2 regions of the Sphingobium yanoikuyae genome follow, and region 2 is predicted to be linked to the other one. Evidence: predicted binding sites of a transcription regulator. Region 2 holds the regulator's gene; the other holds the start of a gene.
The links. The regulator LexA, encoded in region 2, represses DNA repair genes until DNA is damaged. The targets are predictions, from matches to a motif close to GTTCCNCNCTTGTTCT.
Positions count from the first base shown of each region.

Region 1 (7,946 bases), 2.1 Mb from region 2:
GGGTGTGGCCCCAGAAGACCTCGGTCTTGCCATTTTCCAGTATGGCGACGATCCGCCAATAATGGGTGAAGGGGTCGGCGGTCGGCCCGATCTTCTTCACATAGCCGTCAGGCATGGTGGCGGTCAGATAGCGTTTCCGGCGCGCCATGGGTTCAGGCCTGATAGCGGTGCAGGCCCGCCCCATGCGCCTTCAGCCAGGCACGCGCCGGGCGCGGATCCTCGCCATAGATACGGGCATGGGCGGCGTGGAAGGCCGGGCTATGGTCCATGTGCAGCAGATGCGCCAGTTCATGCGCCACGGTCGATCGCCGCACCCAGGCCGGCGCCAGGATCAGCCGCCAGCTATAGCGGATCGCCCCGGTCGACGTGCAACTGCCCCAGCGGCTGCGCGTGTCGCCGGTGCCGACCGACGCGACGATCAGGCCATGATCCTGCGCCATCGCCAGCGTCTCCGCCTCCAGCACCGCCTTCGCCCGCGTCCTGAGCCAGCGCAGCACCCGCGCACCGACCGATTCCGCCGCCCCGCCCAGGATCAGCCGGTCGCCCTCCAGCCGGATCGTGCGGGTCGCCCCCGCGATCCAGCAGATGCGCACCTCGCGCCCCTCCAGCGGGAAGGTCGCGCCATCACCCAGCAGCGTCACCGCCGGCGTCACCGCCATCTGCGCCCGGACCCAATCCTCATGCCCCTGCGCCCAACCCAGCGCACGCTTGAGGTTCGCCCGCGCCGGCAGCGACAGCCGCAATTCGCCGCGCACCCCGTCGATCGTCAGCTTGTAGGCGCGCGCCCGCTCGGACCGGCGCACCCGCACCGGCATGGCGACGCCATCGATCAGGATTTCTGCCTCAGAGCTCTCGGTCGACAAGATGATGTTCCCAATCGCCGGCATCGGCCTCCGCCACGGTCCAGCCGCGTACGGATTCCTTGGCCCGATGCACCGCCTCGCGATCGCCGCAGACCAGATAATGCCAGTCGGGCAGCGGCAACCCCGCCTCGCGCAGCCGATAGGCACAGGTGCGCGGCAGCCAGCTTATCTGTTTCACCTTGGCCGGGGTCAGCCGCACGCAATCGGGCACGAACCGCCGCCGGTCGGGATAGTTGGTGCATTGACCGCTCTGCCGGTCGAGCAGTCGACAGGCGACATTGGTCGGATAGATGCGGCCCGTGTCCTCATCTTCCGCCTTGTGCAGGCAGCATTTGCCGCAACCGTCGCACAGCGCTTCCCATTCGGCGCGGTTCAGCTTGTCGAGGGGCTTGTCCCAGAAGTCCAAATGTCACTTGACCCATTTTTCGAGAAAGGCGCGCACGATATCCGGCGCGCCCTCGTCCACGTCCGGCGTGCCCGGATCATCCACCGGCACCAGCGCGATCGGCTTGCCGTCCGGCCCGAACAGATAGGGCGTGCGGCTGTGGCTGACCAGATAGTCGCTCGCCCCTTCCGGCTTTTCCGCATTGTAGAGGACGACGAAGTCCTTGGCCACCTTCGCGATCTGTTCCGGCGTGCCGGTCAGGCCGACGAGGCGCGGGTGGAAGGCCGCGACATAGGTTTTCAGCACCGCCGGCGTGTCCCGCTTCGGGTCGACGCTGATGAAGATCGGCTGCACCTTCGCGGCGCGGGCGGGCGCTGCCTTCTCGAAGGCGCTGAACGCCTGCATGATCCGCTGCAGATCGACCGGGCAGACATCCGGGCAATAGGTGTAGCCGAAATAGACGATCCGATACTGGCCCTTATAATCGTCCCAATGCACGGTCTTGCCGTCCTGGTCGGTCAGGGTGAAGGGCGCGCCGATGCGCGCGCCGACCAGATTGCCCTGTTCGCTCTCGCCGCTTGATGCATTGCCACCAGCCCCCATATGGCAAGCCGTCAGCAAGGCCAGAAGCGGCAGGGCGAGCGAGATCAGCGCTTTGTTCATGGTGTCGCCTGCCATGCCTTGCTATGGGCCGATTTGCAAATCGAACGGGGCGCGCGACGATGAAGATTGGGATGAAGAGCGGACTTTCCACCTGGCTGTTTCTGGCGCGGCCTGCCGCCATCACCCTGGCACTGATGGCCCCGGTTGCGGCCCAGGCCCAGTTTTCCAACAATTACAACTTCCTCAAGGCGGTGAAGGACGCCGATGGGGACAAGGCGACCGAACTGCTGCAGAAGCCGGGTTCGACCGTCATCAACAGCCGTGACGTCACCACCGGCGAAACCGCGCTGCACATCGTCATCGGCCGCCGTGACACGACATGGCTCAACTTCATGCTGTCGAAGGGCGCCAATCCGAACCTGGCCGACAATAATGGCACCACGCCGCTGTTGCTCGCCGTGCAGAACCGGTACGAGGAAGGCGTGCGCCTGCTGCTCGCCCGCGGCGCCCAGGTCGACAAGACCAATGGCAGCGGCGAGACCGCATTGATCCGCGCGGTGCAGCTGCGCGACATCGGCCTGGTCCGCCTGCTCGTGGCGCAAGGCGCCAATGCGGACAAGCGCGACACCATCGCCGGCATGTCCGCCCGCGACTATGCCGAGCGCGACAGCCGCACGCCGGGTCTGGTCGAAGCGCTCGATTCCGCCAAGGCCAGCAATGCCACGCCCAAGGGCCCGGTCCAGGGTCCGGTCTTCTGATATGAAAAAGGGCGGCCAGGCCGCCCTTTTATTTAACCCTTACCAGCCCAGTTCCGCCGCATAATCCGGGTCGGCCAGCGCCGACAGGCGGCGGGCGGCGCGGCGGGCGAAGCGCAGCGTCTCTGCCTTGCGCCGGGCGGCGGCCAGCGGCTCGAACGGCGCGGCGCGCACCAGTTCGGCATCATATTGGTCCGCGACGATCAGGCCGGTGCGGGCCGGCCACAGCGCCTCGCTGTCGAACAGGCTGGTGTCGAAGCCCGATGGCACCGCCCAGAAATAGCGGTCGCAATAGTCGAAATAATCCGGCCATTTCATGTCGCCCAGCAGGTCCGCCCGGCTGCACTTGATCTCGACGATGGTCAGGCGCCCGGCGCTGTCGATCGCCATGATGTCGGCCCGCCGGCCATTGGGTAACGGCACTTCCAATATGCCGTTCATGTCATGGCGATGAAACAGGCGCAGCGTGCCGCGCGCAACCGCCAGCGCGGTCCCGTCGGTCAGCGGTGAACAGCGATCGAGGTCTTGGGCGGCGTCTTGGATGGTCATGGCACCAGATTAGAACAGGAAGGGAACAAAAGAAAAGACCGATTCGGACATGGGGTCCGAACCGGCCTTCAAAAGGGCGTCACTGTCGCGCGGTGAGCGCGGATCAGCGATAGAAGACGTGATTGTCGATCGACGCCAGCTTGGTCTTGCCCCAGCCCGGCGACACGCGGCGGGCATGGAAGAACAGCGCGCCTTCGGCCTGGCTGTCCCAGCTGTCGTCCAGGGCGATCTGCGCGATCGCAACCGCCTCGCGCCAGGAATCGCTGGCGATGTTGATCGGCGGCATGCCGTGACCACGCACGAAGCTGAACTGGCTCGGCTGATAGATGACGCCGCACAGGCTGCTGGCGAAGCGGCCCGACTTGGCGCGGTTGATGATGACGCGGGCAACGGCCAGCTGGCCCTCCAGCGTTTCACCCTTGGATTCGAAATAGACCGCACCGGCCAGGCACTTCATGTCGCCTTCGACATCCTCGGGAGCGCCTTGCGCATCAACCAGGGCTGCCAGGGTCTCGGCCTTGGACTCGATATCGGTCGAAAAATTGCTGCCAGCCTTGGGGCCGGAATCCAGCGACTGCGCGACTTCCTGCGGCGCAGCGAAAACGACGGCGGGCTTGGTGCCGGCCGTGGGTGCGCTAGTCAGCGCAGCGGTTTCCGGAAGAGAAACCGTGGACAGGGAGGCCTCGCTGGCGCTCGACATGTCCGACGCCGTAATAGCCGCAGCGGCCGACAGCGTAAATGCCGCGATGATCGCGGCCTTCAGACGAAAACTCATTATTGCTCAAAATCGTGCGGTTATTGGCCAGAAACGTCGATTGTAACCGATATTCTGTGACGTTCGGCCGCCCCCCGTCTGCGTGTTTACCGGCCCGCCCCCCATGGACGAATGCAGGCAACCTGCGCGTTCAGCGTCGGCCGCCATTGCCCGCGCGCGTGCAAGGAGTCAACGATCAGCAGATCGTTTCAGCGGCGAACCGTTCCGCATCCGCGATATCAAGCTCGACCAGCCACAGGTCGGGGTCCGATCTGCGTCGGCGTTCGGCATAGGCGGCGAACGCCTCCGGCCCCTCTTCCGCAGGGGGTCCACAGCGCATCAATGCATGGCCGCCGCGAAAGTTCGATACCCGTTCGAAAATTGCGGATTCCCGTCCCTTGTCCATCACCTGGACCAGGATGACACCGCTCATCTCGTCGCCCTTGGCCAATATCATGGCAAAACCGCCGGCGGCATTCACCCGCTTCACCAGCGCGCCGACCAGCATCGCGCTGGTCAGCCGCGCGGCCGGACTCTCCTCAGCCATGATATCCCGGCAGCGATGACAGCGGAATCTGCGATCGCATGAAGGTGCCGGTGCCCCGGCCCACTTCTTCCCCGTCCGAATCGAGAATGCTCGCCTCGGCGACATAGACGCGGCGCTTGCCGCTGATCCAACGTCCCTCGGCGCGCAGCTTTCCGGGGCCGATCGGCCGGGTAAACAGCAGGTTGAAGGCAGTGGTCAGCAGGAAACGATCGCTGACCAGGCTGTTGGCGGCATAGAAGGCCGCATCGTCCAGCATCTTGAAATAGACGGTGCCATGCACCGCGCCGGCGGCATGGAAATGCCGCTCGTCGACCTCGAAATCGATCACCGACCGGCCGGGTTCCGGCACGCGCAGGTTCGACAGGAACAGGTCGTTGATCGGCGCGCTGTTATAGAGATGCTCCAGCGCGCGAAAATGCGCCGCCTCGCCACTGGCAAGCGCGGCGGCCTCAGGCGGCGTCACGCGCCTCACCACCGGCCAGCAGCGCGTGCAGCGCCTCGGCCGACTTGGCACCGCGCAGGCGCGTCACCTGCGCCTCATCGCGCAGATAGCGCGATACACGCGCCAGCGTCTTCAAATGCTCGGCACCGCTGTCCTGCGGCGAAAGCAGCGCGAACACGACATCGACCGGCGCATCATCGACCGCGTCGAACGGCGCCGGCGGATCGAGCAGCACGACCACGCCGCACATGCGGTCGAGGCCCGGCAGCTTGGCATGAGGAATGGCAACGCCGCCACCGAAGCCGGTGGAGCCCAGACGCTCGCGCTCCAGCAGCGCGTCGGCGGCCGCTTCGGCATCGACGCCATAGGATTGCGCCGCCAGAGCCGCGATCTTCTGGAACAGCATCTTCTTGCCGTTCACCGTCACCTCGGTGGCCAGCGCGTCCGGCGAGACAATATCGTTGAAATGCACCATTTTACTTCCGGGGGCAGCCGAGGCGCGCCCAGCCTGTCGAAAAAAATGCGCGTTGCTCGGAGAAACTAAAGCCCGGCCCCATAGGCCGCCTGCACCCGGAGGTCAACAGGCGGCCCGGCTTGGCAGGGGGTCAGCCGCGCGGCTCGACCCAACCGATCGTGCCGTCCTGACGGCGATAGACCATATTATAGGCCGACGTCCCGGCATTGAGGAACAGCAGCGCATTGGTGTTGCGCAGGTCCAGCATCATCACCGCGTCGGACACGCTGGCCTCGGGAATATCGACCCGCGTTTCGGCGACGATCAGGGGAGCATCGGCCACTTCGGCCTCCTCGTCGGCGGCACCGGCGAAGATGGTATAGCCCGCGCCGTCGATATCATCGACGCTATAGCCATTGGCGCGCTGCGCCTCGGCAGCGGCGGCCTGGATGCTGCGATCCTTCAGGCGGCGCATATAGCGGCGCAGCTGCTTCTCGATCCGGTCCGATGCCTGGTCGAAGGCGGGATGCGCCTCCTGCGCCTCGCCGGCGCCCTTCAGGATCAGGCCGGTCATCACATGGCAGACGATATCACAATGGAAGGCGCCATGCGGGGCCGGTCGGAAGGTCACCTGGGCGGAAATCGTGCGGGAGAAATATTTCTCGGCTATCGCTTCCAGCCGGTCGCTGACGTGCTGCTTGAGCGCTTCGCCCGTCTCGACCTGATGCCCGGAAACACGGATATCCATATGCCTTCTCCTTATTCTTGCCGGGACGCCGGATCAGCGGCCCGGTTGGCACGTGGCAAACGCCGGCAGGTTCAGGCCGGCGGCGCCTCCTCGAGCCAGAGCGGCTTATCCAGCTTCGCGACGAAAGCGGCATGCCTCTCCAGCTCCTCCGCGCTCGCCGTGAAGACGCGCGCGGGACGAACAGGGCGAACAACGGCGGTTTCCGTCAGTTCCACCCTGACGATCTCTTTCTCTTCCTCCTGTGCAAGACCCAGGCCGATCTGACGGCCGCCGGTCAATTCGACATAGAGCTGCGCCAGCAGTTCGGCGTCGAGCAGCGCGCCATGCTTGACGCGATGGCTGCGGTCGATGCCGTAACGGGTGCAGAGCGCGTCCAGGCTGTGCTTGGCGCCGGGATGCAGGGTGCGGGCAATCGCGACCGTGTCGATCATCCGGTCCATCGACACGGCGTCGCGCGCGCACAGCTTCAATTCGTGATTGAGGAATCCGAAGTCGAAGCGCGCATTGTGCGCGACCAGCGGGCTGTCCTCCAGAAAATCCATCAGTTCAGCCACGCCCTCGCGGAACAACGGCTTGTCCGACAGGAACTGGCTCGACAGGCCATGCACCGCCTCGGCGGCGGAGGGCATGTCGCGCTGTGGATTATAATAAGCGTGGAAGGTGCGGCCGGTCGGCACGCGATTGATAAGCTCTATGCACCCGATTTCGACCAGCCGATCGCCGGATGCCGGATCAAATCCCGTCGTTTCGGTGTCGAAAATGATCTCGCGCATCGCCCTTTTGAACCGACTCTCTATGACTCTACTTATCTGCCTGTCCGGGCGCCAAGGCAAGCGACCAGACGCCTGACCTGTGCTCGGGTTGCGGCAAATGTCGTACCCGTGTTGATGATATAGTCTGCCCTTAGCCGCTTTTCAGCATCGGGCAGCTGCAAGTGCAGGATTCTACGAAATTTTGCCACCGTCATGCCCGGCCGGGCCAGCACCCGCCGCCGCTGTTTCCAGGCGGGCGCACTGACGACGATGATCCCCGCCATGCGCCGGTGGCCACCCGTCTCGAACAACAGAGGCACGTCCAGAATCACGAATTTGCGCGACCGATGGCGTTTGAGGAATCGCCGACGCGACTCGCCCACGGCGGGATGGACGATCGCCTCCAGCGCCTTCAATTCGGCGGGATGACCGAACACCGCTGCGCCCAGCTTCGTCCGGTCAACGCCCTGCGGCCCAGTGGTGCCGGGAAAACGCGCTTCGATCGCCGGGATCAGCCGGCCGCCCGGCCCCTGCAGCCGATGCACCTCGGCATCGGCATCGAACACCGGCACGCCCTCGCGGCGAAACATCGCTGCAACCGCCGACTTGCCCATGCCGATCGAGCCGGTGAGGCCGTAGATCTTCACCCCGTCGCCGTTCAGTCCGCCGCCGTGAGCAGGGCGCGCAGTTCCGCGTCCAGTTCGCGCGGTGCCTCCGCATCGAAGAAGATGTCGAACGCCAGCGCCGCCTGGCCGATCAGCATTTCCAGCCCGTCCAGCGTCTTGAGGCCCCGGTCGCGCGCCGCCTTCAGCAAGCCCGTCTCCAGCGGCGCATAGACGATGTCATAGACGGTCGCACTCGCCGGCAGCGGCGACAGGTCCAGATCCAGCGCCGGCTGGCCGACCATGCCCAGCGACGTGCTGTTGACCAGCAGGTCGGCGGCCGGCAGCGCATCCGTCATGCCGATCACCTTGCCCTTCACCCCGGCCCGGTCGAGCAGCGCCTGTCCCTTGGCCGGGTCGCGCGCCATGATCGTGATGTCCGGTACGCCCAGGCTGGTGAGCGCGAACAGGATCGCCCGCGCCGCGCCGCCC
Region 1 covers NZ_CP053021.1:4,351,964-4,359,909, forward strand. Annotated here, with positions in the region: gene HH800_RS20980 (hypothetical protein) at 1-148, opposite strand, end outside; gene HH800_RS20985 (M48 family metallopeptidase) at 153-887, opposite strand; gene HH800_RS20990 (YcgN family cysteine cluster protein) at 844-1,269, opposite strand; gene HH800_RS20995 (SCO family protein) at 1,273-1,926, opposite strand; gene HH800_RS21000 (ankyrin repeat domain-containing protein) at 1,971-2,609, shown strand; gene HH800_RS21005 (MmcB family DNA repair protein) at 2,649-3,155, opposite strand; gene HH800_RS21010 (cell wall hydrolase) at 3,259-3,930, opposite strand; gene HH800_RS21015 (DUF1491 family protein) at 4,106-4,456, opposite strand; gene HH800_RS21020 (PaaI family thioesterase) at 4,449-4,919, opposite strand; gene HH800_RS21025 (PTS sugar transporter subunit IIA) at 4,906-5,373, opposite strand; gene hpf (ribosome hibernation-promoting factor, HPF/YfiA family) at 5,504-6,100, opposite strand; gene dnaQ (DNA polymerase III subunit epsilon) at 6,172-6,873, opposite strand; gene coaE (dephospho-CoA kinase) at 6,906-7,499, opposite strand; gene aroE (shikimate dehydrogenase) at 7,511-7,946, opposite strand, start outside.
Region 1: a site for LexA is predicted at 3,167-3,182, ahead of HH800_RS21005 (MmcB family DNA repair protein). Genes of this name have one in related genera too.

Region 2 (7,946 bases):
GCCTGGATCTATGTCTATGCAGGGGTAGGCGGCTGAACCCCAACGAAAAACGGCGCCCGATGGGGCGCCGTTCCTCTTGTCTCTTGTGACCGCGTCTTAGCGCTTGTCGACGGCGACATAGTCGCGCTGCGTCGGGCCGGTGTAGAGCTGACGCGGACGGCCGATCTTCTGCGCTGGGTCCGAAATCATTTCGTTCCACTGTGCGACCCAGCCGACGGTGCGGGCGAGGGCGAAGAGCACGGTGAACATTTCGGTCGGGAAGCCGATCGCCGACAGGATCACGCCCGAATAGAAGTCGACATTCGGGTAGAGCTTCTTCTCGATGAAGTAGGGATCGTTGAGGGCGATCTGCTCCAGTTCCTTGGCGACGTCGAAGATCGGGTCGTTGACGCCGAGCTTTTCCAGCACGTCCTTCGCGGTCTTCTGCATCACGGTCGCGCGCGGATCGTAATTCTTGTAGACGCGATGGCCAAAGCCCATCAGGCGGAACGGATCGTCCTTGTTCTTGGCGCGGGCGATATATTCCGGGATGCGATCGACGGTGCCGATTTCGCGCAGCATGTTGAGCGCGGCTTCGTTGGCGCCGCCATGCGCCGGGCCCCAGAGGCAGGCGATGCCGGCCGCGATGCAGGCGAAGGGATTGGCGCCCGACGAACCGGCGAGACGCACGGTCGAGGTCGACGCGTTCTGCTCATGGTCGGCATGCAGGGTGAAGATCTTGTCCATCGCGTCGACGACGATCGGATCGATCTTATACTCTTCCGCCGGGACCGAGAAGGTCATGTTCAGGAAGTTGGCGGTGTAGCTCAGGTCGTTGCGCGGATAGACGAAGGGCTGGCCCACCGAATATTTGTACGCCATCGCAGCGATCGTCGGCATCTTGGCGATCAGGCGGTGGCTCGCAATGCGGCGCTGTTCCGGATCGTTGATGTCGGTCGAGTCATGATAGAAGGCCGACAGGGCGCCGACGACGCCGACCATGATCGCCATCGGGTGGGCGTCACGACGGAAGCCGCGGAAGAAGGCGGTCAGCTGTTCATGCACCATGGTGTGGCGCGTGATGGTGTTGGTGAAATCGGCCAGTTCCTTGGCCGACGGCAGTTCGCCGTTCAGCAGCAGGTAGCAGACTTCCATGAAGCTGGACTGTTCGGCGAGCTGGCCGATCGGATAGCCACGATGCAGCAGCACGCCGGCGTCGCCATCGATATAGGTCAGGCCCGACTCGCAGCTGGCGGTCGAGGTGAAGCCCGGATCGTAGGTGAACATGCCGGTGTTGGCGTAGAGCTTGCGAACGTCGATGACCTGGGGACCGACGCTACCATCCATGATGGCATAGTCCTTGGCCTCTCCGCCAACGGTCAAACTGGCATTATTATCCGACATGTTTTTCTCCTTAACTGCCGTCAACCGGCCACCACGTGCCCCGCAGCGGTCAGTCGCTTCAAGCTTTCCTCTTTCCCCAGAAGGAAGAGGACATCAAAAATACCCGGCGAGACCGTGCGCCCGGTGAGCGCCGCACGAAGCGGCTGTGCCACCTTGCCCAGGCCAAGCCCCGCATCCTCTGCCACGCGGCGTATCACTTCATCGATCGCTTCAACCGTCCAGGACTGGACGGGCTGGAGAGCGTCGGCTGTCTTTTTCAGCAGCTCACGCGCGGGTTCATCTAGCAGAGCAGACGCCTTCTCGTCAAAATCGAGCGGGCAAGATTTGAACAGAAACTCCGCGCCTTCTGCAATTTCGTTAAGTGTCTTGGCCCGCGGCTTGAGCGAAACCATCGCCTGGGTCAAAATATCGCGCTGGGCGTCATTCAGTTGCGTATCAAGACGCGACTCAACGCGCGGGGCGACCAGGGCGGCCAGGCGCGCCTCGTCGGCCTCGCGCAGATAATGGCCGTTCAGATTTTCCAGCTTCTTGATGTCGAAGCGCGAGGGCGAACGGCCGACGCCGTCGATATCGAACAGTTCGATGGCGCGCTCGATCGAGATGATCTCCTCGTCGCCATGCCCCCAGCCCAGGCGCAGCAGATAGTTCAGCACCGCTTCGGGCAGCATCCCCATCTCGTCACGATAGGCGTCGACGCCGAGCGCACCGTGGCGCTTCGACAGCTTGGCGCCGTCCGACCCGTGGATCAGCGGGATATGGCCATAGACTGGCTCCTCCCAGCCCATCGCCTTGATGATGGCGAGTTGGCGGAAAGCGTTGTTGAGATGGTCGTCGCCACGGATGACATGGGTGACGCCCATGTCATGGTCGTCGACCACGACGGCCAGCATATAAGTGGGGGTGCCGTCCGACCGCAGCAGGATCATGTCGTCCAGCTCGGCATTCTGCACCACGACGCGGCCCTGCACCGCATCCTCGATCACCGTTTCACCGGTCCGAGGGGCCTTGATACGGATGACGAAGGGGGCGCCTTCGGGCGCTTCCTCGGGCGAACGGTCGCGCCAGCGGCCGTCATAGCGCATCGGCTGCTTGGCGGCGCGCTGCTGTTCGCGCAGTTCGGCCAGCTCTTCCTGTGTCGCATAGCAGCGATAGGCATGGCCATTGGCGAGCAGCTGATTGGCGACCTCGGCATGGCGCGGGGTGCGCTCGAATTGGAACACGGCCGGCTCATCTCCGCCCAGGTTCAGCCATTCCAGGCCGTCGAAGATAGCGGCCACGGCTTCCTCGGTGGAGCGGGCGCGATCCGTATCCTCGATGCGGAGCAGGAACTTGCCGCCATGATGGCGCGCGAACAGCCAGTTGAACAGCGCGGTGCGGGCGCCGCCAATATGCAGGAAGCCCGTTGGCGACGGGGCGAAACGGGTCACCACCTGCTTGTTCAATCCCGTTGCACTTGCCGTCATATTCGCTGACATTCTTCCTGCCTGATCCATGGATGCGACGCCCCCTAGCATGGCTTTTGAGCCACGACAAACGTCCGTTGGGCGCAGGACGGTGCGTATTGCGCACAATGGATTTGCGCGGATCGAACAATGGCTGGAGGTGGAGCGCGAACAGCTCGCCTTGTGGGTGCCGGTGGCGCTGGGCGCGGGCATTGCCGGCTGGTTCGTGCTGCCGGGGCCGGTGGACTGGCTGGCCTGTTGCTGCGCGGCGCTGGGGCTGGCCTGTCTGGCACTATTGCTGCCGGTGGGCGCGCGATCGCGGCATATGCTGGTGGCGGGCGGCTTGCTGGCTTGTGTTGGTTGCCTGCTGGTCTGGGGCAAGGCGGCTTGGCTGGGGCAGCCGCCGCTGGCCCGTCCCATATTCGTACAGGTGACGGGGAGCGTGACGGCGGTGGCCAAGCTGCCGGCGCAACAGATGGTGCGGGTGGGCTTGCGGCCGATCGCGGCGCCAGCGCTGCCCGCGGCGATCCGGGTGAATATCGCGGAGGCGGACGTGCCCGAAGGGCTGGGCAAGGGGGCGGTGCTGCGCTTTCGTGTGCGGCTGATGCCGCCCGCGCCGCCGAGCGTGCCGGGGGCGTTCGATTTTGCGCGACGCGCCTATTTCCAGGGGATCGGGGCGACCGGGCGGGCGCTGGCGCCGGTCGAGATGGTGGAGCAGGCGCGCGAGGGGCCGACGCTGCGGGCGCGGCTGTTCGATCATATCGGCGGGCAGGTGGCGGGCGCACCGGCGGGGATTGCGGTGGCGCTGGCGACCGGCGACCAGGGCGCGATTGCCGAGGCGGATGCCGAGGCGATGCGGCGCAGTGGCCTTGCCCATCTTCTGTCGATCAGCGGGCTGCATGTGACGGCGCTGATCGGGGCGGTGATATTCCTGCTGCTGCGCCTGCTGGCGCTGATCCCGCGCGCGGCGCTGGACTGGCCGCTGATGTTGATCGCGGCGGCCGGCGGCGCGCTGGCAGGGATCGGCTATACGCTGCTGACGGGCGCGGAGGTGCCGACGGTGCGATCCTGCATCGCGGCGCTGCTGGTGCTGGGCGGGCTGGCGCTGGGGCGCGAGGCGATCACCCTGCGGCTGGTCGCGACCGGGGCGCTGGTGGTGCTGGTCTTCTGGCCCGAGGCGCTGATCGGGCCGAGTTTCCAGATGAGCTTTGCCGCCGTGGTCGCGCTGGTGGCGCTGGGCGAGCATCGGCGGTTCAAGGGGTTCGCGATGGCGCGGGACGAGCCTTGGTTGCGCAAGGCCGGGCGAACGGTGGCGGCGATGCTGTTGACGGGGTTCGCCATCGAACTGGTGCTGGCGCCGATCGCGCTTTACCATTTTCACAAGGCAGGTTTGCTGGGCGCGGTAGCTAACCTCGTCGCGATCCCGCTCACCACCTTCGTCATCATGCCGCTGGAGGCGGTGGCGCTGGGCTTCGACCTCGTCGGGCTGGGTACGCCCTTCTGGTGGCTGACCGGCAAGGCGATCGCGCTGTTGCTGGCGGTGGCGCATGGCGTGGCGGCCAGCCCGATGGCGGTGATGCTGGCGCCGGCGGTGCCGGGCGGGTTGTTCGCGATCATCGTGGCGGGTGGTCTCTGGTGCCTGCTCTGGCGCAGTCGCTGGCGTTGGCTAGGGCTTGGGCCGGTGGCGGTCGGCCTGATCGGCATCACGCTGCTGGCGCCGCCCGATATCGTGGTGACCGGCGATGGGCGGCATGTCGCGGTGCGGACACCGGCGGGGACGATGGCGCTGCTGCGCGAGGGGGCGGGCGACTATGTCCGCGATGTGCTGAGCGAGAGCGCGGGCTATGACGGGACGCTGGAGGCGATCGCGACGATGAAGCAGGCGCGCTGTTCGACCGATCTGTGCGCGGTGACATTGCCACGGGGCGGGCGCGACTGGCATTTGCTGGTGACGCGCAATGCGATGCTGGTGGACCGGCCGGTGCTGGAGCGAGATTGCGCGGCGGCGGATATCGTCATCAGCGACCGGGGCCTGCCCTTTTGGTGCCGGCCGCGCTGGATGAAGATCGACCGCCGGCTGCTGTCGCGCACCGGCGGCCTGTCGATTGGCCTTGAAGGCGGCAAAGTTCACACCGTCCATCGGCCCGGCGACGCGCATCCGTGGATCGTGCGCCGCCGGCCCCGAACAGCCGGTCAGTTGTAGCGGCGTAGCAGGCCGGCGAGCTTGCCCTGGATGCGGACCTGGCGCGGATCATAGATCTGCGGTTCATAGGCGGCATTGGCGGGATCGAGCCGGACGCGCGATCCTTCGCGGCGGAAATATTTGAGCGTCGCTTCGGCGTCGTCGATCAGGGCGACGACGATCTGGCCCTCGCGCGCGACATCGGTGCGCTGGATCAGCGCGAAGTCGCCGTCGAGAATGCCGGCCTCCATCATCGAGTCCCCCGACACTTCGAGCGCATAATGATCGCCCGAGCCGAGCAAGGCGGCGGGGACGGAGAGCATGGTGTGGCTTTCCATCGCCTCGATCGGCACGCCGGCGGCGATGCGGCCGTGCAGCGGGATTTCGATCACGTCATTGGCGGCGGTCGGCAGCAGCACGGCGGGCGCCGATATCTTGGGCGTCGGAATGGCCGGCGCGGGCGCGCGGTGCATCGCATCGGGCAGCTTGAGCACTTCGAGCGCGCGGGCGCGATTGGGCAGGCGACGGATGAAGCCCCGTTCCTCCAGCGCATTGATCAGCCGGTGGATGCCGGACTTGGAGCGCAGGTCGAGCGCGTCCTTCATCTCCTCGAACGAAGGGGACACGCCGCCTTCTTCCAGCCGGGTCTGAATGAAGCTCAGCAATTCCTGCTGCTTGGGCGTCAACATCGGCGGTCCTCCATGGAACGAATGAAGAACGCATAGGAAACGGAAAGGGGCAAGTCAAGCGCGTTAAGCCATGCGCCGCTTTTGCCGGTCAGGCAGTCAGATAGTCAGGCGGTCAGGGGGATGATGTCGACCATGTCGCCGGCAATGGCGGGGGCTGAACCGGCCGGGCGGCGGATCAGGCAGTCGGCCAGCGCCATGGCGGCGGTGGCGGCGCTGTCCTGCGACGTGACCGAGACGATGCCGTCGGCGCCGCGATAGGCGCGCAGATAATCGTCGCGTTCCGCCGTCGCGCCGAGTGGGGCGGCAAGGCGGGCCTGCACGACCGGCGGCAGCGGCGCGCGCGATCCGGCGAGATGGCGGACCAGCGGGCAGAGGAAGAGGGTGCCGGTGACGAAAGCGGAGACCGGATTGCCCGGCAGGCCGAGGAAGGTGGCGTTCCCCAGGCGCCCGGCCATTAGCGGTTTGCCCGGCCGCATCGCGATCTTGTAGAAATCGAGCGTGCCGCCGGCGGCCGCAAAGGCGAGGCGGACATAGTCATGGTCGCCGACCGAGGCGCCGCCGGTCGAGACGATGATGTCGGCCTGTGCCGCCTGTTCCAGCGCCTGCGTCATGGCGGCGAGATCATCGGGCACGATGCCAAGGTCGATCACGTCGCAGGGCAGGGCGGCGAGCAGGGCGGCGAGCATCGGCGCGTTGGACGAGGGGAGATAGCCCGGCGGCGTCGGCGCGCCGGGGGGGACAAGTTCATTGCCGGTCGAGAGCAGGGCGATGCGGGGCCTGGCGCCGACGGGCAGGCTGCCATGGCCGCCAAGGACCGCAAGCGCGATCTGGCCCGGCGTGAGGCGGCTGCCGGCGCTGACCAGCAGCGTGTCGACGCGGAAATCCGAGCCGAGCGGGCGGACATGCCTGCCGGACGTCAATATGCCGTCATGCGCGGTCAGTTTGTCGCCATCGCGCGTGGCATTTTCCTGGATCAGGATCGCATCGGCGCCGGCCGGCAAGGGCGCGCCGGTGAAGATGCGGCAGGCCTGGCCCGGTTGCAGGGCCGGGATATCGGCGTCGCCCGCGCTGCTGGTGGCGACCAGCTGCCACGGCCCGGCGCCTTCGGATGCGCGCACGGCATAGCCGTCCATCGCGGAAAGATCGGCCCAGGGCTGGTCGCGGAGTGCGCTGATGTCGGTGGCGAGCCAGCGACCGGCACAGGCGGCGACGGGCACATGTTCGGCCGGCAACGGATTGGCAAGGGCAAGGAGCCGCGCCTGCGCGTCCGCGACCGGCATCAGGCTCATCGGTCGCTGCTCTCCGGCGCGGTCCAGTCGCCCGACTTGCCGCCGCGCTTGGCGAGCAGGCGAACATCGCCGATTATCATGCCCTTATCGAGCACCTTGGCCATGTCATAGACGGTGAGCAAGGCGGCAGTCGCGGCGGTCAGCGCCTCCATCTCCACCCCGGTCTGGCCGGCGGTGCGCGCGGTTGCGGTGACGGTGACGCCATCGTCGCGGAGGGTAAAGTCGATGGTGACGGCGCTCAGCGGGATCGGATGGCAGAGCGGGATCAGTTCGGCGGTGCGCTTGGCGGCCATGATGCCGGCGACGCGGGCGACGGCCAGCACATCCCCCTTCTTGACGAGGCCGGCGGCAATCGCCTGCGCGGCGTCGGCCGCCATGGTGATGCGGCCGGCGGCCACCGCCTCGCGCGCGGTCACGGCCTTGGCCGAGACATCGACCATGCGCGCCGCGCCATCCTCGTCCAGATGGGTGAGGCCGGTCATGCGCCGGTCAGCAGGTTGCGGGTCGCCGCCTCGACATCGGCCTGGCGCATCAGGGTTTCGCCGACCAGGAAGTAGCGCACGCCATGATCGGCCATGGCGGTGAGGTCGGCATGCGAACCAAGGCCGCTTTCGGCGACGAAGGTGCAGCCGTCGGGCGCCTTGCCCACCAGTTCATAGGTGCGGGCGAAATCGACGCTGAAATCGCGCAGGTCGCGGTTGTTGACGCCGATCAGGCGCGAGCGGAGTTTGAGCGCACGTTCCAGTTCGGCCTCGTCATGCACCTCGATCAGGGCATCCATGCCCAGGCCGAGCGCCGCATCCTCTATCTCCTGCATCTGGCTATCTTCCAGCGCGGCGACGATGATCAGGATCGCGTCGGCGCCGAGCGCGCGGCTTTCCAGGATCTGCCAGGGATCGACGATGAAATCCTTGCGCAGCACCGGCAGCGCGCAGGCCGATCGGGCGGCCATCAGATAATC
Region 2 covers NZ_CP053021.1:2,272,087-2,280,032, reverse strand. Annotated here, with positions in the region: gene HH800_RS11255 (gamma-glutamylcyclotransferase family protein) at 1-36, shown strand, start outside; gene gltA (citrate synthase) at 97-1,383, opposite strand; gene gltX (glutamate--tRNA ligase) at 1,404-2,846, opposite strand; gene HH800_RS11240 (ComEC/Rec2 family competence protein) at 2,896-5,028, shown strand; gene lexA (transcriptional repressor LexA) at 5,019-5,696, opposite strand; gene glp (gephyrin-like molybdotransferase Glp) at 5,801-6,985, opposite strand; gene moaC (cyclic pyranopterin monophosphate synthase MoaC) at 6,982-7,467, opposite strand; gene trpC (indole-3-glycerol phosphate synthase TrpC) at 7,464-7,946, opposite strand, start outside.